2 regions of the Ruminococcus sp. CAG:57 genome follow, and region 1 is predicted to be linked to the other one. Evidence: predicted binding sites of a transcription regulator. Region 1 holds the regulator's gene; the other holds the start of a gene.

Region 1 (9,194 bases):
ATCAGCGATAACTGTCTGCTCTGTAGCACAAATCATACCGTTATCAAATGTCTTAGAATGAATGATAGAGTTTACAGCGTTTACGATATCAGCAGAAGAATCGATGATAGCGGATGCGTTACCGGCACCAACACCGAGAGCTGGTGTACCAGATGAGTAAGCAGCCTTTACCATTCCAGGACCGCCTGTAGCGAGGATTGTGTCAGACTCTCTCATGATCATGTTTGTGAGTTCAAGAGAAGGAACATCGATCCAACCGATGATACCCTTTGGAGCACCTGCTGCAACAGCTGCATCATAAACGATTTTAGCAGCAGCGATAGTTGACTTCTTTGCTCTTGGGTGTGGTGAGATTATGATACCATTTCTTGTCTTAAGACAGATAAGTGTCTTGAATATAGCAGTAGAAGTTGGGTTTGTTGTTGGGATAACAGCAGCGATAAGACCGATAGGCTCGTAAATTCTCATTGTGCCGTAAGCCTTGTTTTCCTCAAAAACACCACAAGTCTGAACATTCTTGTACTTATTGTAGATGTGCTCAGCAGCATAGTTGTTCTTGATAACCTTGTCTTCAACGATACCCATGCCTGTTTCCTCAACAGCCATCTTTGCAAGTGGGATTCTTGCCTTGTTAGCAGCGATAGCAGCAGCCTTGAAAATCTTATCTACCTGCTCCTGTGTGTAGGTAGCGAAGATAGCCTGTGCAGCTCTTACTTCAGCGATCTTAGCAGTCAAAGCTTCCTCTGTATCGACGATGCCGACTGTTTTAGCTTCACTCTTTGCCATAAAATAAACCTCCAATAAATTAATTATTGTTTTTTACTCTTGATAACCCCCGCTCGGGTTTTATCTTAGTTATATTATATACGATTGTTATTTTTTTGTCAATCTTATAAAGTCACAGCTTTTTTGATATTTTACGTCGTTTTATTATGCAATATACATAAATATTGAACATTGTTTTATGATAGATTAACAATTCATGACCGTCATATTGCACAATAAAAATCAGATTGATAAAAATTTATCATATATGCCGCCTGAAAGAAGATTAATAAACATAAGATAAAATCTAAACAAAAATAAAACAGTTGTGAAAATAACGAAAAAGTGCTTGACATTTAGAAAATATGTAGTATAATATAGACATAACAGAGATACATAGAAAGCGCTGAGATGTAAAGGTAATTTTACACAATAAGGCTGTTGAAAAATCGATGTATACTCTGAAACTCGACTTAATACCATATTTTAAAATAAAAGGAGATATGACTTATGAAACTTGATAACTTTGTAGCATCCAGCGACATCTATGATGTTTATGAATCTGATGGAATGGCAGTCAGGATCTATAAGAAGCCTGAATACAAGGAAAAGTGTCTGTATGCGGCTCTTACACACGCAAGAGTTGAAACAACACTTGGCAATTCCTTTATAAAGATGCCTGTTCTTCACGAGGTTTCCGTTATTGACGGCAAATGGGCTATTACAATGGACTTTATAAAAGGTAAGACTCTTCAGCAGCTTATGGACGAAAATCCAGACAAGAAAGACACATATCTTAACCAGTTTATCGACATTCAGTGCGAGATACACGCTCAGTATATGCCACTTCTTTCAAAGCTGAAAGATAAGATGGCAAGACAGATCAAGACTCTTGGTCAGATCGATGAGATAAAGAAGTATGAGCTTCTCACAAGACTTGATTCAATGCCAAAGCACATCAAGCTTTGCCATGGTAACTTTGAGCCAAAGAACGTTATCATTAATGACGAAGGTACTTATGTTATCAATTGGGGTTCTGCTAGACAAGGCAATGCTTCTGCTGACGTTGCAAGAACATACCTGCTGTTCTGCCTTAACAATCCTGATCTTGCTGAGGCTTATCTTGATAAGTATTGCGTAAAGAGCGGAACATCTAAGCAGTATGTACAGGCTTGGTTGCCGATCGTTGCAGCAGCACAGCTCATTAAGGGCAAACCAGAGGAGAAGGATCTGCTCATGAAGTGGATCGACGTTGTAGATTACGATTAGTCTTTTCGTCAGGTTGTAACAAATTTGTAACCTCTTATTGTGCAAATAGCTAAAAAATGATTTATCCCGATTATGAGTTTCGTCATAATCGGGATATTTTGTTACAATTCTTTATAATCTCTTTACAGAGTAATTTTCATGTGATATAATGTGAAACTGTTGAAATATGACATAATGATTTAGGACTACAGAGGTTATTCGGAGGATCAATATGAAAAAGCTAATGATAGCTGTTGCTATAGTTTGCACTATGTTTGCTTTCCCGGCTTGTGGAAAAAATGCCGATAATAAAACAGAAAATAATGTTAATCTTACAAATAATGACGTAACGACAGCTCAGACAGAGGTTACTGATGAAGTGCCAGACGAAACTACTTCACTCCCTGACAGAAGCACTCTTGAAAAGATACCAGATGAGGCTGTTGATTCGTTTAATCAGGTCGTAGATGTCTGCAAGGAGATATACCCTTTGGCTGAAAAAACAAAAAGGCTTTATGGCTATACAGGCACTAAGACTGTGAACAAAAAGAATTGTTACATTTTTGTTATATATGATAAAAATGATGATGTGTTGACAAAGGTGGCAACTGTCGCTGCCGAGGTCGCATCAGATAAGCTTTACGTTCTCGATGATGAAACAGGAAGTGCTGAAAAAATCAATACCGAGGATGTTAAAACTCAATCTACAGAGTCATGGGCAGATCAAGTAACTGAGTCTTTTGCTGAATACTATCAGAGCAAAGAGGTTAACGACCATCTTGCTGCAGTTGTTGAAACAGCCGCGGTTAAAACAGTTCGCTAATACTTTATATAAAAAATCACACCAGAAAATTTTCTGGTGTGATTTTTTTTATTCGATCTCTTCGCTGTTGTCAGTATCAGTGCTTGTTATGATATTTGTTGCATATGTAAGTGTAAGCAGGCTGTCACCTAAATGGACATTTTCCACAACTATGTTTTCATAGTCGATGCTAAGATCATAATGTGAAAAATTCCAGAACGCTTTCAGACCAAGATTTACAAGCTGGTCTGCAATAGCCTGAGTGTTTGCCTTCGGTATACAAAGCACAGCTACAACAGGGGAGTTTGCTTCGCAAAAGCTTTCTATATCATTAGTGTGACGAATCGGTATGTTTCCTACCACTTCACCAGTGAGCTTAGGGTTTATATCAAATATGCCTATGAGATTGCAACCCCTTGTTTCAAAGTTAATATGTGTGGCGATAGCTTTACCAAGGTTTCCTGCACCGATAAGTATGGTCTTGAAATGCTTGTCTACTCCGAGTATCTTGCCTATTTCCATTCTAAGCTCGTCAACGTGATAGCCATATCCCTGCTGACCGAATCCGCCAAAGCAGTTAAGGTCTTGTCTTATTTGTGAAGCCGTGAGCTTCATTCTCTCAGAAAGCTCCCTTGAAGATATTCTTTCAAGTCCTTCTTTTTGAAGCTCACCTAAAAATCTATAATAACGTGGCAGTCGTTTTATTACTGATGTGGATATCGAACCGTCTTTAGACATATATTTACACTTTCCTTTACTAATAAACATGATTGATAAATAAATAACAATATCATATAATATAATAGCACTAATCTTTTCTTTTGTCAAGGACTTGTAAACTCTCTGCAGTCTTAAAAAAAGCAGCCTCGTTTTACAGAAGCTGCCTTATGTATATTAATTTTATTCTAGATCTTTTTTCTTTACAGAAGCAACACAGAAGTCGATGCGTTCATCATCATCTTCTTCATTTCCTGAACCTGTGAGAGGAACTCCTTTTGTTGGATCGATCCCGTCAACGGCTGTAACAAGCCCTGTACCCTCGCCAATAGAAGCACCTGATACTCTGAACTTTGTAATGTCGATAGGCTCGATAGAGGTCTCAACAGGCTTTTTAAGCTGTGGTATCCACTCGTATGGTACACGATAAGCTCTGTAGATCATGTTGCTTTTGAATGTTCCAGCAAAATTCTTGAAATAAGGGTTTACAAATTCCCAAACTATTTCATGGTCAGGTGTGACCTCAAGAAGATGTCCATCTGAACCTTCCGTAATAAGAGTGTTTCCGTTCGGAAGTCGCTGTGCAGAGCTGATGTATGAGCTATAGAACTTAGAAGCGTCAGTAAAAAGCAGATTTCCTGCTTCAAGGGGAGTGTACTGCCATGTTATTTCAAGTGTAACAGGATTGAATTGAAGTACTCTTGAGTAATCTCTGTGTGCATTGTTCACGCCTGTGAGGGAAGCAGGGTTAGGTGTGCCGTAGCCACCCTCGCCACCGTTATCGAATACCAACAGGTCGCCCTCTCCAGGAAGTCCCTTTGGTATCATGTGCAGGTGGTGCTGACCAATTATCCAGCCAAGCTTCTTTGTGGCTTCGCTTTCGTTGAAGTTAGGACCTACACGCCATACTATCTTACCTGTTGATTTCTCGATAATTCCGAGTATGTTAGAATTTCTTGCGTCAAATATGATATTGTCTGGGTGGAAGCGTTTGTCACCTGCGTCATACCACTTATTTTCGCCAAGGGTAGAGAAGTTGTTTATGTGCATCCAATCTCCACCTGCCTCACCGTGAAGACCAGGGTTTCTGAACAATGCGTTCTTTGCGGCCTCGTCAAAGCCAAGCTCATCAAAGTGGTCGCTTGCACGCCAGCTCCAAATTATATTGCCTTCCCAATCCACTTCGATGATCTTATCGTCGATAAGTCTTTTGTCTGAAATATCGTGGTTGTAGAGGTTCTCGTGAGTAAGGATAAGTGTATTGCCACTGTCTGTCTTTGGCTCACCATTTGGATAATAGTAACCCACAGTGCTGCCCTCACGCTGAAAATCATGGTGCTGTCTAGCCATATAGACCGGTTCTTTACCCGGGTCGGCAACAAGTTCAGTTTTGTCGAATTTCCATACGATATGACCATCCCAGTCTACCTGAACAAGATCAAGTTGATCCTGATATGCATATTTACCTCCTCTTGCTCCTGTTGTGCCCATTACATATCCGCCTGGGAGTATTTTGTTAGGAAATCCTCCCAGTCCAGCCCAAAGCTTTACTTCATTGCCATTCATATCTATGAGCAGAGCACCTTTAGCGGACGGGAAGATCGTATAGCCGCTGTAGGCTTTTTCTTTGTTGTATATTGTAACTCCTGTTGGATAAATGCTTGGATAACCCATGTCTGATTCCTCCTTATTTATTTGTCTGCTTTTGTCAGGTCTGCCGTAACGTTATCTGGAAATGCTTTTTTTGCTGAGTCTGGATAATAAAATTCCCTTATGTTGTAACTGTTTGGATATTTACCATTATCATACGCCCACTTATTTATTTCATCAAGATGAAATGCAGCTTCCTCAGAAAGTCCCAGTTTAATACTGTACTGTTCCCAGTTTGTTTTGAAATCATCTGGTTCGATTCCATATTTCTTTGATATTTTTTCAGCCGACTCATCTAAGTTGTCATTTATGTATTTAACGCTTTCATCAAGTGCTTTAAGATAGTTCGTAAGAGTTTCAGTATTGTTCTTTGCAAAGTCGCTTGATGTTATAAGATAAGCAGATACGTTTATCCCTATATCTTTTGCAGATGCGACCTGAGTCCAGCCCTCTGCTTCATATTTTTTTATAGCTGAGCCTGTAACGATAGCGGCTGATGCTTCACCGTTATGTGCAACTGCTATCTGAGTTGATATGGAATCTGTGTTGACGTTTTTCTGCTTTGACGGGTCAAGTCCTAAATAAGTCTGGGCTTGCCAGTTGAAGTATTCTGAAACTGTTCCAATAGAAGTTATCCATCCTTCACTTTCATCTAAAGCATCAAGATCATCTTTGTATTTTGGTGCAACAAAAAGTCCGCCGTTATATGAAACGCTTGAACTTAGATCTGAAAAAATCACAAGATTAGTGTTATCGAGAGTATTTCCAATTCTGTTTACAGCAGCAAAATCTGCAAGCAGTCCTGTATCTGCTGTGCCTGTTGCAATAGCGTCAACTGTGTTAATGCCGGCAGCGTATTCTGATGTTTCGAGAGATATACCATATTTCTCAAATATTCCTTGCTCCATACCGATATAGTCGGCATACTGATCTGGCTGACCTGTCATGTTCGCAACTCTCAAAACGCTAAGTTCTTTACCGTCTTTGATAACCTTCTTTGCGGTTTTTCCGCTTGATGAACTACCGCATGATGCAAGAAGAGTTGCTGTCAATGCTGTCGATGCTATTATTGCGATTATCTTTTTTATGTTCATTTTTAAATCTCTCCTGTTAAATTAATTATTTTACGTCAAAGTGTTTAAGTTTTTTCTTGCCAATAAACTGTAGGATCCTGTCAGCAGCAAAGCCGATCACAGCAAGTGTGACGATTCCTGCAAAAGCCCAGCTTGTTTTGTAATAAAGCTTCGAGCTGTTTATAAGATAACCAAGGCCATCACTGCCGACCAGCATTTCAGCTGCCACAACACAGATGATAGCTGAGCTAAGTCCTAGTCTTATTCCAGTGTAGATATTAGATACCGCTGATGGTACAACTACTGTGAAAAAAACTCTTGCTTTTTTTGCCCCCATGCAGGAAGCTGCTTCCACAAGCTGCTTATCAGTTGAAGCCACACCCGCTATAGTGTTTACGAACATAGGGAAGAATGATGCGTAGAAAATAAGTGCTACTTTTGATTCTTCGCCTACTCCGAACCACATTAAAAAGAGTGTCGTCAATGCAATAGCAGGCACAAATCTGAAAAAGCTAAGTATAGGTTCAACGAGCCAGCGTACAGGTCTGAAATTTCCTACAATAAGACCCATAGGAACAGCAAAAATTATTGAAAGTAGCCAGCCTTTTATTACTCTTCCAACGCTTGCAACAATGTCACTCCAAAGAGTTCCGTCTTTGATAAGTTCCTTCATGCTGTCGATCGTTTCCTTTGGGCTTGGAAGAAAATATTCATCATATTTCAAAGATCCTATTCCCCAAAGGGCAATTATTGCTACCCATGATATGATGCCACATTTTAGTATCTTCTGTATAGCAGAGGACTTTGTTTTATTATTTTCCATCTTTAATGTCCTCCTTATTAAATGTAGTATAGCTCTGAGTCATCAAGAGCTTTGTTTACGAGAATATTTGTAGTGTTTTCATCAATAGTGTAAAGCTTCTTGATAAGTACTTTTACCTTATCACCTTTTTTCAGGCGGGAAGCGTTCAGCGGATATCTGCCTGTTACTGAGATACCGTCTATGGAAGCTTTAACCTCAAAGGCGTTTCCTCTGAATGATACATCTTCTACAACTGCGTCTTCCATAGAGCTTTCAAATGGGTGGTATTCACTGTCTTCGAATTTATTTATTTCAATAAATTCCGGTCGGATTATAGCTGAGGCATTATTTTCTGTAACTTCAAAACCCTTTAGTTTGCTGTAATCCTCGATAATAGCTGACTGACCGATAAACTGAGCAACAAAAGAAGTTTTAGGTTCAAGGTATATCTCAACCGGATTGCCTATCTGCTCAACTCTGCCTTTGTTTGTGATAACAATTTCGTCTGCGACCTCTATTGCTTCGTCCTGATCGTGTGTAACGAAAATGCTTGTTATGCCTATTTTATCAATAGTATCACGAAGCCATGTTCTCAGTTCTTTTCTTACCTTTGCGTCGATAGCTGCAAAAGGTTCGTCAAGTAGAAGGAGTTCAGGCTGAGGTGCTAGTGCTCTTGCAAGAGCGATACGCTGCCTTTGACCTCCGCTGAGCTGGTCAGGATAACGCTTGCCAACGTCAGGCAAGCCAACAAGTTCAAGAAGCTCAGCCACACGTTGTTTGATAAACTTCTTATCTTTTTTCTGAACCTTCAGACCATAAGCTATATTATCGTAAACTGTCATAAAAGGGAAGAGCGCATAGCTTTGAAAAACAAATCCGATACCTCTTTCATTTGAAGGAAGTTTGTTGACATTTTTACCATCTATAATAATATCACCGCTATCCTGTTTTTCCAAACCTGCAAGCATACGCAGGATAGTTGTTTTACCGCTGCCGCTCGGTCCAAGCAGACCGATAAGCTTTCCCTTTTCAATACCAAAACTTACGTTATCCGAAGCTTTAAAATCGCCAAAGCTTTTATTAATGTTTTTTAATTCTATATACATAGCTGACAACTCCAATTAAGATATATTGCTGTGATAGTTCCAGTGTCAACATCGCTGCATTCGCTTATTGATCTTTGACAATTTAAGCTCCTCACTTTCAATTCATATCAAGTCGATATGATTAGTATGCTTTTATTATACATGATTTTATGGAAATGTCAATAGTTATGAATGATTTTCGTGAAATCATACATATATGATAGGAATACTTTATTATTGTTGTACATTTTATTCATAACCAACATATGTGAGAAATATGATATACAGAAATGTTTGATAATACTCTTGACAAAGTGCGTAAATAGTGATATAATCACTATATTCATAGTAAAGCTATATGAATAATATAATATATATTGGAGGAAATAAAAAAATGCTAACAGAACTGACAAACCAGAATTACAACGAGCTGATATCAGCAGACAAACCGCTTGTTATAGAATTTTACTCACCTACCTGTGTTCACTGTAAAAGAACAGAGGCAGGGCTTAACGAAGCTGCAGAAGAGCTTGGAGAAACCGCTATCATAGCTAAGTGTGATATCACCTCTCAGCCAGATCTTGCGAAGAGATATGACGTTACAGCACTGCCAACACTCCTTTTTATAAAGAACGGTGATATCAAAAACAAGCTTGAGGGTTTTACGCACAAGCTGATAATTCTTGACAATATAAAGAGATTATAAAAAAATCAGTCCGATGTTTTGAGCATCGGGCATTTTTTTTGAGCAAAAGGTCTTGACAAAGTAGGGAGTTTATGATAAAATAATAATGATATTTTGTACGCGGGTGTGGCGGAATTGGCAGACGCGATAGATTTAGGTTCTATTGGCAACACCGTGCAGGTTCAAGTCCTGTCACCCGCACCATACTTGTGCAATAAAATAGATGCACACCTCGAAAAGCTCGTATTTACGAGTTTTTTTTGCGTTTTGAGGGTAAAAATTTCAGGTGTAAAACCGTAGATGCTTTTCGCCAGTTTTCACCAAAAAGGAAGTCAAACCCCACACAACAAAAAATATCGAACATATG
Region 2 (13,924 bases), on a different contig from region 1:
TTGGCAGTATCGTCGCTTGTGTAATAGGTCTTTGCGCCGATACGGACATAGTTACTCTCTCCTGCTTCATAGTAGATAGCTGGACCTTCTGAACATTTTATATCCAGCCAATCGCCGCCAACAACGTACTCCTTTGAATCCGGCTCTTTTTCTTCTGCGTTTTCCATGACTTTCGTGCGGAACTCTGTTATCTTGTCGAGCAACTCGCTGTCTGTGAACTCAACGCCGCTAAGGAGCTTACTAGAGTCCATTTTGATAGTTACATTTTCAAGCTGAGCCTCAGATGTTGTCTGAGAGCTTTCTGCCGCTGGTGCGCTGCTTTCGTCAACACTTCCGCAAGCTGCAAATGACATACACATTGATAATACTAATGCTGCAAATATTAATTTTTTCATAGTTGCGTCCCCCCTGTTCAAAAAAAGCAGAGGACAGCCGCAGCCGTCCCCTGCGGAACTTTTTATTTGTTTGTTCTTGTGACGAATGATATTTTACCCCTAGATATCCGTCTGTTAATTAGCCCTCAACAGCAGCCTGAACGATAGTGTTGAAGTCAGCAGCCTTCAGTGAAGCGCCGCCGATAAGACCGCCGTCTACGTTCTCCTTAGAAAGAAGCTCTGCGCAGTTCTTAGCGTTCATTGAGCCGCCGTACTGAATTGTAACTGCCTCTGCTGTAGCTTCGTCATAGATCTTAGCAAGTGTTGCTCTGATGAATGCACAAACTTCCTCAGCCTGATCTGCTGTAGCTGTCTTGCCTGTACCGATAGCCCATACTGGCTCGTAAGCGATAACGGACTTCTTAACGTCCTCTGCTGATACGCCGAAGAAATCAAGCTTTACCTGTCTTGCGATAACTTCCTCTGTGATGTTGCACTCACGCTCCCAGAGAAGCTCGCCAACGCAAACGATAGGCTTAAGACCAGCTGCAAGAGCTGCCTTTGTTCTCTTGTTTACTGTTTCGTCTGTTTCACCGAAATACTGTCTTCTCTCTGAGTGACCGATAACAACGTACTCAACGCCAAGCTCAACGAGCATATCTGCTGAGATCTCGCCTGTGAAAGCGCCGCTCTTCTCAAAGTGAACGTTCTCTGCGCCGATCTTTACGTTTGAGCCTGCTGTTGCGTTGATAGCAGTTTCAAGGTTTGTGAAAGGTACGCAAGCGATAACTTCTACCTTGCCCTCAGCGTTTGCAACAAGTGGCTTGATAGCTTCGAGAAGCTCCTTAGCCTCAGGTCTTGTCTTGTTCATTTTCCAGTTTCCTGCAATAATTGCTTTTCTTACAGCTTTTTTCATGATAAAAAACTCCTTTATTTTTTATAGGGAACAGAAAAACTGCTCCTGCTAGTTTTCCAAGTCTATTATACAACATTCACTCGTATTTGTCAACTAATTAACAAAGGCTTGGACTTATTTTATCTGTTTTTTACAGCTTATCTATAAGCATAACGACACCGAAAATGCCAAGCAGGACACCGATAGCGATAGCCGCATAGCCGAAAGGCGTTTTCTCCTCTTTTTCCTCGGCTTCCTTTTCCTCCTCAGTGACTTCTACCTTTGATTTTTCATCGTCAAGGTAAAATTCCTGTGGGTTTGCGGGGTTATACTTTATGTCTATGATATCGCCTTTTTCATAGCCGTTGTCTGTGACTATCTGGGTATATTTCTCGCCGTCAATGGTATAGCCGATTTTCCACTCGGTAAAAACTCTGTCCTCGCCGCCGTTGAAATCAGGCATTGTGGTCTTGACTTTCTGCAAGGCCTTTGCCTGAGTTGGTTCGTAGTGATCCTCCTCGGGGATATTATGTTCCTGCTCTGGAAAAAAGCGATAGCCCTGCAAAGCTTTGATACCGAAATAGATAAGTCCAATGCCTGTGAGCAGAAGAATTATTCCGCCTATGCCCTGCCAGCCTAATCCGCTTTTTGCAAGTAGTGTTATTTCATTCATTTTTACTACCTCGATTTCTGCATAAAAAAGGGACAGGCAAAACCTGCCTGCCCCTAGCTTATAGCCTAGTAAGATATATTACTTGTCAGCAATTACGTCGATACCTGGGAGAACCTTGCCCTCGAGGTATTCAAGTGAAGCTCCGCCGCCTGTTGAGATGTGTGACATCTTATCAGCAAAGCCAAGCTGGATAACTGCTGCTGCTGAGTCGCCGCCGCCGATGATAGTTGTAGCGTCTGTTTCAGCAAGTGCCTTTGCAACTGCAATAGTACCCTTTGCAAGTGTTGGGTTCTCGAACACGCCCATAGGACCGTTCCAAACAACTGTCTTTGCAGACTTAACAGCCTCGCCGAAGAGAGCCTGTGTCTTTGTGCCGATATCGAGGCCTTCCTTGTCAGCTGGGATCTTGTCAGAATCAACAACTTCTACGTCGATAGGAGCGTCGATTGGATCAGGGAAACCTGCTGCAACTGTTGTGTCGATAGGGAGAAGAAGCTTCTTGCCGAGCTTTTCAGCCTTTGCCATCATTTCCTTGCAGTAGTCGATCTTTGTATCGTCAACGAGGGAAAGACCAACTTCCTTGCCCTGTGCCTTGAGGAATGTATATGCCATACCGCCGCCGATGATAAGTGTATCGCACTTCTCGAGGAGGTTTGAGATAACGTTGAGCTTATCTGCTACCTTTGCGCCGCCGAGGATAGCAACGAATGGTCTAACAGGTGTTTCAACTGCATTTCCGAGATAGTTGATTTCTTTCTGCATGAGGTAACCAACTGCTGTTTCCTTAACGAACTTTGTAACGCCTGCTGTAGAAGCATGAGCTCTGTGAGCTGAACCGAAAGCGTCCATTACGAATACTTCGTCGTCAACGAGGTCAGCAAGTTCCTTAGCGAAAGCTTCGCCGTTCTTTGTTTCCTCTGCGCCTCTGAATCTTGTGTTCTCAAGAACAACGATATCACCGTCAGCCATTTCAGCAACTGCCTTCTTAGCGTTGTCACCAACTACTGTATCGTCAGCAGCGAATGTTACCTTTGTTTCAGGAAGAAGCTCTGCAAGTCTTGCAGCAGCAGGAGCAAGTGAGAACTTAGCCTCTGGGCCGTTCTTTGGCTTGCCAAGATGTGAACACAGAACTACCTTGCCGCCGTCAGCTACCAGCTTCTTGATAGTTGGGAGAGCAGCTGTTATTCTGTTATCGTTTGTAATAACGCCGTCCTTAAGAGGAACGTTAAAGTCAACTCTTACGAGTACCTTTTTGCCCTTTACATTAATGTCATCAACAGTAACTTTGTTTAAACCTGCCATTTTAAAGACACCTCTCAATTTAATTTTTTAATTCACGTTGTTAAAAAACTAACAACCTTACCTTTATTATATAACATACCGTCATAAAAATCAAGTATTTTTTTATAATTTTTACCCTGATTTTATAACTTTAGGCTTTTAAAGAGCGTCCACCTTTATCTCTCCGTTGTCAGCGGATATTGCCACGGCGGACACCGCTCCCTCGCCCTTGTCTATAAGCAGTTCGGCTATCTTATCCTCAACCTCGTTTCTTATGACACGGCGGATATCTCTTGCACCAAGCTTCTGACCGTATGCCTTATGTGCGATAGTTTTCAGAGCTTCATCTGTATATCTCAGGCTGATATGTTTCTCCTCCAGCGGCGACTTCATCTCGTCCAGCATAAGACCTGCTATGCCTGCGTAATTCTCCTCTGTGAGCGGATTGAACACAACTATCTCGTCTATTCTTCCAAGAAACTCAGGTCTCAGGAAATCTCTCAGTGCTTTCATTGCTTTATCCTTGGCGATATCACTGTCGGTCTTATTGAAGCCCACACCTGTATCTCTATCAGTCGAACCTGCATTTGATGTCATGACGATAACTGTATTTTCAAATGAAACGCTTCTGCCCTGTGAATCGTTGATACGTCCCTCGTCAAGTATCTGGAGAAGTATGTTCATAACGTCAGGGTGAGCCTTTTCTATCTCGTCAAAAAGTACCACTGAATATGGTCTGCGGCGCACCTTTTCGGTAAGCTGACCTGCTTCATCAAAGCCTACATATCCCGGAGGTGAGCCGATAAGCTTTGATACTGAGTGCTTCTCCATATACTCGGTCATGTCAACTCTGATAAGCGGCTCGGTGGCGTCAAAAAGCTCTTCTCCAAGGACTTTCACAAGCTCTGTTTTTCCAACGCCTGTTGGGCCGACGAAAATAAATGAAGCCGGTCTGCGACGTTTTGAAAGCTGAACCCTTGTACGCTTTATTGCCTTTGCGACCTTATCAACGGCTTCGTCCTGGCCGATAACACGCTTTGAAAGGGCTTCTTTCAGATGCTTTATCTTGTCATACTCGGTCTGAGCTATTTTATTGGCAGGGATACCTGTCCAAAGCTCTATTACCTTTGAGATATCTTCCTCTGTGACCTGAACGTTTTTAAGAGTTTCTTCCACCTCTTTGAGTCTGTTCTGTATCCTGAGTATCTCGCCCTTTTCCTTTGCGATTATCTCATAGTCAGGGTCTGACTTCTGCTCGTAATCCTCAACGAGCTTTTCATGCTTTTTAAGCTCCTCGTTAAGTGCGTTGAACTCCTCTATTTCAGGTGTTCTTATACTTGTGCAGGCGCAGGCTTCGTCAAGAAGATCTATCGCCTTGTCAGGGAGAAATCTGTCGTTGATATATCTTTCAGAAAGCACTGCACACTCTCTGAGCATATCGTCTGATATCTTTACTCTATGGAAATTTTCGTAATACTGCTTTATGCCTTTGAGGACTGTGATAGTGTCCTCAACTGTCGGCTCGGAAACTGTTACAGGCTGGAAACGTCTTTCAAGTGCAGAGTCCTTTTCGATATACTTTCTGTACTCCTTGAAAGTCGTTGCGCCGATGACCTGTATCTCGCCTCTTGAAAGGGACGGTTTCAGGATATTAGCTGCGTTCATCGTTCCCTCATTATCGCCTGTGCCAACAAGGGTATGCACCTCGTCTATAAAGAGGATAACATTGCCCTGCTCTTTTACTTCCTCTACAAGTCCTTTACAACGGCTCTCGAACTGTCCTCTGAACTGAGTGCCTGCAACAAGTGCGGTAAGGTCGAGGAGGTAAAGCTCCTTATCCTTGATATGGAACGGCACATCTCCGCCAACTATCCTCTGTGCGATACCCTCGGCAATGGCTGTTTTACCAACGCCAGGTTCGCCTATAAGGCATGGGTTGTTCTTCTGACGTCTTGACAGGATATGGATAACTCTTGATATCTCCTTATCTCTGCCCACAACGTTATCAAGCTTGCCCTCTCTTGCTTTCTGAGTAAGATTTGTGCAATAGTTGTTGAGAAATTTAAGCTTTTTCTTTTTATCCTTTGGCTTGTTCTCTCCGCCCTCATCGGTGGCTTTAGGCATACCTCCTGCGAGGTTGCTGAAAAGATTGGCTGCATCACCGCCGAAAAGATTGCTCAGGAAGTTCGTTCCGCCCGGCTCAAAATCGTCCCCGTCGGAAGCCTCCATAAGCTGATTTGACATTGCTTCAAGGTCATCGTCTGAGATGCCCATTGCCTTCATATAATCGTCCACCTGCGAAATGCCAAGCTCCTTGGCACAAACAAGGCAAAGTCCCTCGTTCTTCTTGTGCTGAGGGTCCTTGGCGTTCATCTGTGAGATGAACACCACAGCAGGACGCTTTTTACATCTTGAACACATTAACATTTTTATTTGCTCCTTTCCTTACTGATACACCTTACGGTAATCATTTATACAGAATATCAAAGAAGTAACTGAACAGATAGGTATTTTCAAAAACAGCGCTGTTGAACTTGGGAAGCTTGTTCTCGGTAGCATTTATCACAGTGCAGACCATAAAGGCTATCAACACCAGATACAGACCACCTTTGCAAAGACCAAGCACCATGCCTGCGAAACGGTTTGCCGCTGTCAGACCTGCCATTCGGGTAAAAACTCCCGACAGACGCAGGATAAGCCTTATGACTATCTCCATAAGCACATAAACCGTCATGAACACGCAAAGCCTTATAAAAGTCAGGGCGATCGGTCGGAAAATGTTCTTTTCCAGATACTCAGCACCAGTTCTGCCACCCTCAGAGAGAGCCTTGACGGCTTCGTCTATCTGCTCGGCAGTGAACTTCACCGCCTTAGACAGACTTTTTCCAAGCTTATTGCCCTCCAGCTTTTCGCTGAGCTTTTGGGGCATAACGCTGTGGATATACTCTGAAAGCTCCTCGCCCTTTTGCTGAGCAGTATCAAGGTCTGTTCCCTTTGAAACAAGCAGCTTTTCGGTATTCTCCGCAAGAGTGCCTGCCCCTGACAGGACGTTTTTTATCTCCTCATCTGAAAGGTCGATATCAACGCCCTCGTTTTTCAGTTCATTGCTCACAAGCTTTGAAAGATCCGTCTGTTCAGCAGCGTTTTCAAGGCTCGTTATAAGCTGTGTTTTGAAATATTTGTTATATACATTTTCAGCCGACATATTGGCTATAAGAAAAGCCACAAGAACGGCTGCCACTGTTCCGAGCATTGTGATGACATATCTCACAAAGCCCTTACAGTATCCTGTCAGAGCGGTCACGATAAGGATCATTATAACTGCTCCGTCAAAAAAATATGCCATATTTTCCTGCCTTTCGTCAGGTCTCGAAAGCTATTTTGTTTATCTCATGCAGACCCAGGAAATAAACGCTGTCGTTGAGGTAAACAAAGTCGAGATACTCAGAGGACACTGCCGCTGTTGCAAGTAGATTTCCTGCACTGTCATAGGCTTCTATATTATCCTCGCCGAGAAGGATCACCTTCTTGTTCTCTGCGGTCATTTTCTTAGGCTTGCCGCTTTGAGTATAAACAACGCTATCAGGCTTATCTCCGTCAGAGTCCGAACGGAACACCGCAAGAGTTCCTGTTTTACGCTGTATGCCATCGAATGCTACTGCGGCAGTGGTGTCTGTCAGGGCATAGTCTGAAAGCTCCTCAGGATATTCATACTGCATAAGTATTTTACCATTGCTGTCAAGCTTGTAGAAGCAGGTATCGCCCACTACCCAATAATCGCCGTTATCGTTTCGCTGAACGGCAACTGCGAGAGTTTCAAGCTGTTCGCTCTTCATCTTCTCCTTTGTGCTGTCAAAGGTCACATAATAGACGACCGAGCGTAACGCTCCACCACTGCTGGAAAATGTTGAGATACAACAGCCGCTTCCGTCCTTATCAAAGCTTATATCAAGTATTCTTCGTGAGCTTGACCACTGATATATCTCTGCTCCCGAGGAGTCATAAACTGTCAGCACTGCGGCATATTTCTCAGTCTGGGTGACCACTGCAACTGTGCTGTCAGGGGCTATCTCCGCCAAAAGTATAGACTGGTCTATATCCTTTGAGAGCAGCTCGCCCTTTTTATTCAGCACTCTGAAAGAATTTCCACCGTTATCATAAACAAGCACACGCTTGCCAGATGTTCTTACAACAGGGTTTGCAAAGTTGTGAGAATTATCCGATATCTTATTGCCAGACTCGTCATAAAAAGCAATGTTCCTGTCGTCAACTCTCACTATACCGTCGGAAAGCTGTTTTATAACGTTAACGGAGCTTTCATCAAAGGTCAGCGGGAAATTTCCACTTTGCTTTTTGCCGTCGTTTACTATAGTGGCATGAGGTCTGTCCAAAATGCCCTCAAGCTTCGGCACCCACACTCCTCTTGAAGCGTAAACGCCAACTCCGAAAGCGACCACCACTGCTATGGCGGCTATCTTTTTATAGAGCTTTTTGTTTTTCTCTTTCTTTCTTGCCGCTCTTATATCGGTGACGTTGGATATCTCCTCGTCAGACCTCTCTGCTTTCTCGGCTTTTTTCTCTTTTCTGCTTTTATGCTCGGATTTTTCCTCTTTGCTTTCTGAAACCTGCTCTTTATTTTCACCGCCTGATACTGTTATCTTGCTTTCATCAGCTTTTTCAGGCTTTTCCACCTCGGCTTTATCCTCGGTGTTCGTCAGCTCTATTCTGCTTCGTGACTCCTCGGCTTCTTCCGCTTCTTTTCGGAGCTGTTCTTCCTGCTCACGTTCCGCCGCTTTCTGAGCCGCCTTTTTCTGGCGCTTTATCTCTCTGAAAGTAACGTTCGGCATAGGCTCTTCTGCACCGTGAAACTCGTCACGCTGAACAAAATCCGTCTGCTTGGTTATTCTTATTGTTTTTTCTTCTTTGGTAGGCGGATTTTTCTTTCTCCGCCTGCTCTTTGATCTTTTATCATTCACCTTGTTCAGATCCTTTATCTTTATCATAATACACTTCGTTAAGATACAATCCCTGCGGCGGAACGGTCTTTCCGCCTCTTGTTCTGTCCTTTGACGCAAGTATATCGGGTATTTGAGTTTCTCCTATCTTGCCCTCGTTTATAAAAATAAGCGTGCCTACCATTATCCTTACCATATTGTACAGAAAGCCGTCTCCCGAAACTGTGAATATCACAAGCTCGCCCTCACGTCTTACATGGAAAGAGAATATAGTCCTAACTGTATTCTCCTTTGTGCAATCGGTGGAACACATGGCTTTGAAATCGTGCGTTCCCACAAAATCCTGTGCCGCTTTATCAAGCTTTTTCTCGTCTATTGGAAACCAACTGCGGTAGGCTGTATCTTTATAAAAGGGATTTTTTATCTCGCTGTTATGTATAATATACTCATACTCCTTGCCGCTGCACATATATCTTGCGTGAAAATCAAGGGGGACTTTTTCGCACTCCAGCACGGAGATATCGTCTGGAAGCTTTGAATTAAGTCCAAAAACTATGCCACGGCAGGTTATTGTGGACTCTATAAGAAAGCTTGTACAAAACCGCCTTGCATGCACCCCTGCATCTGTTCGTGAACAGCCGTTCACTGTGACTGTCTGTCCCGTCAGCGAGAGGATAGCTTCTTCAAGCACCTGCTGAACGGCAAGGGCGTTGTTCTGCCTTTGCCACCCATGATATGCTGTGCCGTTATAGGCAAGTATTATCCTGAAATTTGTCATGAGCATATCCCGTTTCTTTAGTCGAGTGTTATGGAATCTATATTGTCAAGTCTTACTATCATGGTGCTGTCGCTTTTCTTTTCATGAACGATAAGCTTTACCCACTCGTCGTCTGCGTCAAGAATAGTACAGCTATGACCATAAATCCCGTCGCCGTCAATGGTACATTCTCTGCCGATAAGTTCTTTTATAATGCCTGACATTTTACTTCCCCCATTTACATTTCTCTCAAGTTTCTTGACTTTTCTTTCCAAAGCATCAAGTCTGTCGTCCTGGTCCATATCTTTAAAAACACTGCTCATAATACCCCTCCTAAACGACTACATTTATGACGATAACGCCTGCAAGGAACAGCACGCAGAATATCGAGCCGTAGAGATCGACTATGCTCATATGGAGCTGTTTCATTCTTGTTCTGCCCTCTCCGCCGTGATAACAACGGCACTCCATAGCAAGGGCAAGCTCCTCGGCGTGTCTGAACGATGCCACAAAAAGCGGTATCAGCACTGGGATAAGGGCTTTGGCTTTCTGAATGAGCGAGCCTGTTTCCATATCCGCTCCTCTTGCTTTCTGTGCCGACATTATCTTGTCTGTTTCCTCGATAAGGGTAGGGATAAATCTCAGGGCAATAGTCATCATCATTGCAAGCTCATGGACAGGCACTTTTATCTTTTTCAGCGGTGAAAGCAATCTTTCGATAGCGTCTGTCAGGTCGATAGGCGAGGTGGTGTAGGTAAGAAGCGAAGTGCCGACAATAAGGCAGATTATCCTTATCATCATGAACACTGCCGTGTCAACGCCTTCATCGGTTATCTTGAGAAATTTCCACTCAAAATAGGCTTTGCCCGTTCTGATAAAAAGCAGATTTAGTATCGCCGTAAATATTATTATCGGCACTATAGGCTTCAGGCTTTTTAGCATGAGTTTGCCGGGTATTTTTGATATGATAAAAGTGAGAATAGTAAAAGCTATGCCCACAAGAAGTCCCCACACGCTGTTTGCGGCGAAAAGCATTACTATGAAAACCGCCGTCATTATTATCTTTATTCGTGCGTCCATTCGGTGAATGACAGAATTTCCGGGAAAATACTGTCCTATAGTAATATCCTTTATCAAGGTATATTCCTCCAATTTTCTATCTCAACTTACACAGTCCTGCTCTCTGCTCATATGGGTCAAAGGCAGTCCGCTGCTTACTTATTCTTTTTCTGCTCCAGCATTTCAAGGATGACCTTTTTCGCATAGCCAACTGTATACACATCGTCCTTAATATCAATGCCCATGGCTTTGAGCCTGTTTATAACTCTTGTTATCTGCGGCACTGCAAGTCCCATTGACACAAGCTCCTCAGAGCGGTGGAACACCTTTACTGTATCGTCATAGCAAAAAAGCTTCGATTCGTTCATGACGAGTATCTTTGAAACGTTCTTTGCGATATCCTCCATAGAATGGGATACCAGCAAAACAGTGTTTTTCATCTGCTCATGATACTCTCTTATAAGACCAAGTATCTGCTCTCTGCCCTTAGGGTCAAGACCCGAAGCAGGTTCATCAAGGATAAGCACCTTTGGGTTCATTGCCATAACGCCTGCTATAGCCACACGCCTTTTCTGTCCGCCTGAAAGCTCGAAAGGCGATTTGTCAAGTATCTCAGGGCTTAGCCCTACCATTCTTGCGGCTTCTTTGACATACTTGTCTATCTGATCTTCCTTGATACCCATATTCTTAGGTCCGAATGCGATATCCTTATAACAGGTCTCCTCAAAGAGCTGATACTCAGGATACTGAAACACAAGACCCACCTTAAATCTTATAGGGCGAAGCCTTGATTTATCGTCCCACAGCCTTTCTCCGTCTATATAGACGCTTCCGCTCGTGGGTTTCAAAAGACCGTTGAAATGCTGGATAAGGGTAGATTTGCCTGAGCCTGTATGTCCTATTATACCCACCATTTCGCCGTCATTTATCTCTATATTAACATTGTCTACGGCTGTTTTGCGAAATGGTGTGCCCTCGCCGTAAACATAAGTCAAGTTTTCCGTTTTAATTACTGCCATTGTTACTCCCTATCACTTAAGCATTTCATAAAGCTTCTGAACGCACTCGTCCTCGTGGATTATCTCGGTGGAGATGTCATAGCCTGCCTTTTTAAGTTCCCAGCAAAGCTCTGTCACCTGCGGCACGTCAAGTCCCAGATTTTTCATAGTTTCCACATTTGAGAATATCTTCTTCGGAACGTTATCCATTATGACCTCGCCACCGTCAATGACCACCACACGCTGTGCCTGTGCGGCTTCCTCCATATAATGGGTGATAAGCACGATAGTAACGCCCTGCTCGTTGAGCATTTTGACAGTTTTCATTACCTCGTCCCTGCCGTGAGGATCGAGCATGGCGGTAGGCTCGTCAAGAAGTATACAATCAGGCTTCATTGCGATTATGCCTGCGATAGCAACACGCTGTTTTTGTCCGCCTGAAAGCTTATGGGGTGCATGAAGTCTGTATTCATACATACCGACGGTTTTAAGAGCCTCGTCAACACGTCTGCGTATCTCATTCGGCTCGACGCCCATATTTTCAAGGGCGAAAGCCACGTCCTCCTCCACGATAGTTGCAACTATCTGGTTATCAGGGTTTTGGAATACCATGCCCACCTTTTCTCTTATAGGCAAGAGGTTATTTTCGTCCAAAGTGTCCATGCCGTTCACATAGACAGCCCCCGACTCAGGAAGATTTATAGCGTTTATGCACTTTGCAAGTGTAGATTTGCCTGAGCCGTTATGACCAAGCACTGCCACAAACTCGCCTTTTTCTATGTTCAGATTTATGCCTTTAAGCACCTCCGTTTTAACAGGTGGCTCTTCAAGGTCGTTCACATAGGAAAAGTGCAGATCCTTTATTTCAATAAAACTGCTCATTTCACTTTCCTTACCAAATTTAGTTTATTCCTTATCTTCAGGCTGTTCTTTCTGTTCAGCCTTTCTTTCCTTATGCTTTTCGTAAACATTCTCGGCTTTGTCTATTCCTTTGTCAAGGAGCTTTTCAGCCTTGTTCTTTACCTTTTTGCCCGTTTCGCTCTCGGCGAACTCGTGGGCTTTTTCCTTTCCCTTTTCAAACAGCTCTTCTGCTTTGCTCTTTATCTTCTGCCCATTTTCACTTTCAGCAGCCTCGTGAGCTTTTTCTTTGCCCTTTTCAAGCATATTTCCTGCCTTGTGTTTAAGTTCATCAAAATCAAAAGACATAACCTTTCCTCCTGTCTGAAATTTTGGTTTATACCTTATTATAATATATGGGTATGCAAACGCTGTTCGCCCCTACATATTGCCCATAAGCTTTTCAATATCTTTTACTGTTGGCGGATAAAGTGCGATAGGGAACTTTTCCACCGCCGCACCTGCCACAGCACAGGCTGTTTTCACCAATGTATCGTCATCAAGACCTTTATAAAGCCCATATACAGCGCCTGCCTTAAAGCTGTCCCCTGCGCCAAGTGTTGACACTACGTCTACTTTAAATGCAGGGCACATCTTTGGCACAGCACCCTTCCTGCCATACATCGCACCCTTTTCACCAAGGGTAAATATCACAAGTCCGTCTGTATTATCTGTATAAAGCCTGAAAAGCTCGTCATAGCTTTTATCCGGATAATATTCATCAAGGTGCTGATGAGATATGCAATTTACTGCACAATGCTTATGTATATAGCTGTCATAGGCACAATCTATGGTGACGTATTTCTTGCCATATTTTACGCAACACTCGGCTATCTTATCACCAAAATAAGGGTCAGCCGCAACGCAGGCTGAATTTTTCACTGACTCCTCCGAAGGCTGTTCATAAAAAGGCTCCGGACGTGAATAAAGCTTATCCCACTCGCCAAAACAGGTGCGTGTATTTTTATCTATGATAACATAGTCGGTCACGCCCTCGAAACCCTCTGTTACAAGTTCCGAAAGGTCAGCAGTCTTGTCTGCAAAATAATCCTTTATAAGCTTTTCATTGCCGCTTCCAAGGTGAGTACCCCCAAGCTTTACAGGCACATTCAGACTGCAAAGAACAGCCGCCGCTGTTCCGGTCTCACCACCGACAAGGTGATATTTTTCCTTTATCTCTGCCGTTCCGTCTGCCTTTGGAAAATCACCGTCAAGAAGAAACGAACAGGTGGAGATCATTTGACCGTACATATAAACATAATTCTCAGTATATTTCATGCGAACACCATTCCTTACTATAGCAAAGCTATTTCTGCCAAATCGCCGTTGAACCGCATGGAAGCACACCGCCTGTTGCCTCCACAGGCAATCCTATCTCATCAGCCGTAACGTTTCCGCCAAACCTCGTTCCGAGGACATCTCTCAGGATATATGCCATAACTGAGGGTGAAAGTCCTGTGGTATAGCTGTTGAGCAGGAAGAAAAGCGGCTCGTCGCTCAAAACGCCTGAGCAGGTCTTTACAAGGTCATAGATACAATCTTCAAGCTTCCATATCTCTCCGCCAGGTCCTCTGCCGTAGGACGGAGGATCCATAACGATAGCGTCATAGGTCTTGCCACGGCGTATCTCACGCTGAACGAACTTTTCACAATCGTCTACAAGCCAGCGAATAGGCTTATCGGAAAGCCCTGACACAGTGGCGTTCTCTCTTGCCCACTGCACCATGCCCTTTGATGCGTCAACGTGTGAAACGCTTGCACCTGCTTCAGCACAGGCAAGGGTAGCTCCGCCTGTGTATGCAAAGAGGTTTAACACCTTTATCTCTCTGTCTGCGTTTCTTATTTTATCAGCCATGAAGTCCCAGTTCACAGCCTGTTCAGGGAAAAGACCTGTGTGCTTGAAGCCCGTTGGTCTGATTATAAACTTCAAATTCTTATAGCCTATGTTCCAGCTTTCAGGCAGGCGCTTTCTGTATTCCCATTCGCCGCCGCCCTTTGAGGAACGGTGATAAATGCCGTCTGCCTTTGTCCAAAG

What was found. Region 1 encodes Rex, which represses fermentation and respiration genes when NADH is low (regulators of the CRP and FNR family bind a similar motif). Its sites were predicted from a motif close to ATTGTTAANNNNTTAACAAT; they were not measured.
Region 2: the regulator Rex is predicted to act here: its motif matches at 3,281-3,300, upstream of pgk (phosphoglycerate kinase).

Annotation. Positions count from the first base shown of each region.
Region 1 covers NZ_FR890786.1:48,974-58,167, forward strand. Annotated here, with positions in the region: partial or broken gene QVO88_RS10620 (aldehyde dehydrogenase family protein) at 1-786, opposite strand, end outside; gene QVO88_RS10625 (phosphotransferase family protein) at 1,276-2,034, shown strand; gene QVO88_RS10630 (hypothetical protein) at 2,246-2,836, shown strand; gene QVO88_RS10635 (redox-sensing transcriptional repressor Rex) at 2,885-3,553, opposite strand; gene QVO88_RS10640 (aryl-sulfate sulfotransferase) at 3,716-5,206, opposite strand; gene QVO88_RS10645 (ABC transporter substrate-binding protein) at 5,224-6,276, opposite strand; gene QVO88_RS10650 (ABC transporter permease) at 6,302-7,078, opposite strand; gene QVO88_RS10655 (ABC transporter ATP-binding protein) at 7,096-8,163, opposite strand; gene QVO88_RS10660 (thioredoxin family protein) at 8,537-8,848, shown strand; tRNA gene QVO88_RS10665 (tRNA-Leu) at 8,948-9,031, shown strand; partial or broken gene QVO88_RS10670 (DUF4314 domain-containing protein) at 9,168-9,194, shown strand, end outside.
Region 2 covers NZ_FR890716.1:107,472-121,395, forward strand. Annotated here, with positions in the region: gene QVO88_RS05075 (hypothetical protein) at 1-395, opposite strand, end outside; gene tpiA (triose-phosphate isomerase) at 514-1,290, opposite strand; gene QVO88_RS05085 (DUF3592 domain-containing protein) at 1,421-1,942, opposite strand; gene pgk (phosphoglycerate kinase) at 2,021-3,244, opposite strand; gene QVO88_RS05095 (ATP-dependent Clp protease ATP-binding subunit) at 3,383-5,650, opposite strand; gene QVO88_RS05100 (CvpA family protein) at 5,691-6,569, opposite strand; gene QVO88_RS05105 (DUF5711 family protein) at 6,586-8,226, opposite strand; gene truA (tRNA pseudouridine(38-40) synthase TruA) at 8,192-8,956, opposite strand; gene QVO88_RS05115 (hypothetical protein) at 8,974-9,258, opposite strand; gene QVO88_RS05120 (energy-coupling factor transporter transmembrane protein EcfT) at 9,269-10,072, opposite strand; gene QVO88_RS05125 (energy-coupling factor transporter ATPase) at 10,150-11,013, opposite strand; gene QVO88_RS05130 (energy-coupling factor transporter ATPase) at 11,026-11,874, opposite strand; gene QVO88_RS05135 (hypothetical protein) at 11,899-12,198, opposite strand; gene QVO88_RS05140 (carbohydrate kinase family protein) at 12,271-13,167, opposite strand; gene QVO88_RS05145 (class I SAM-dependent methyltransferase) at 13,196-13,924, opposite strand, start outside.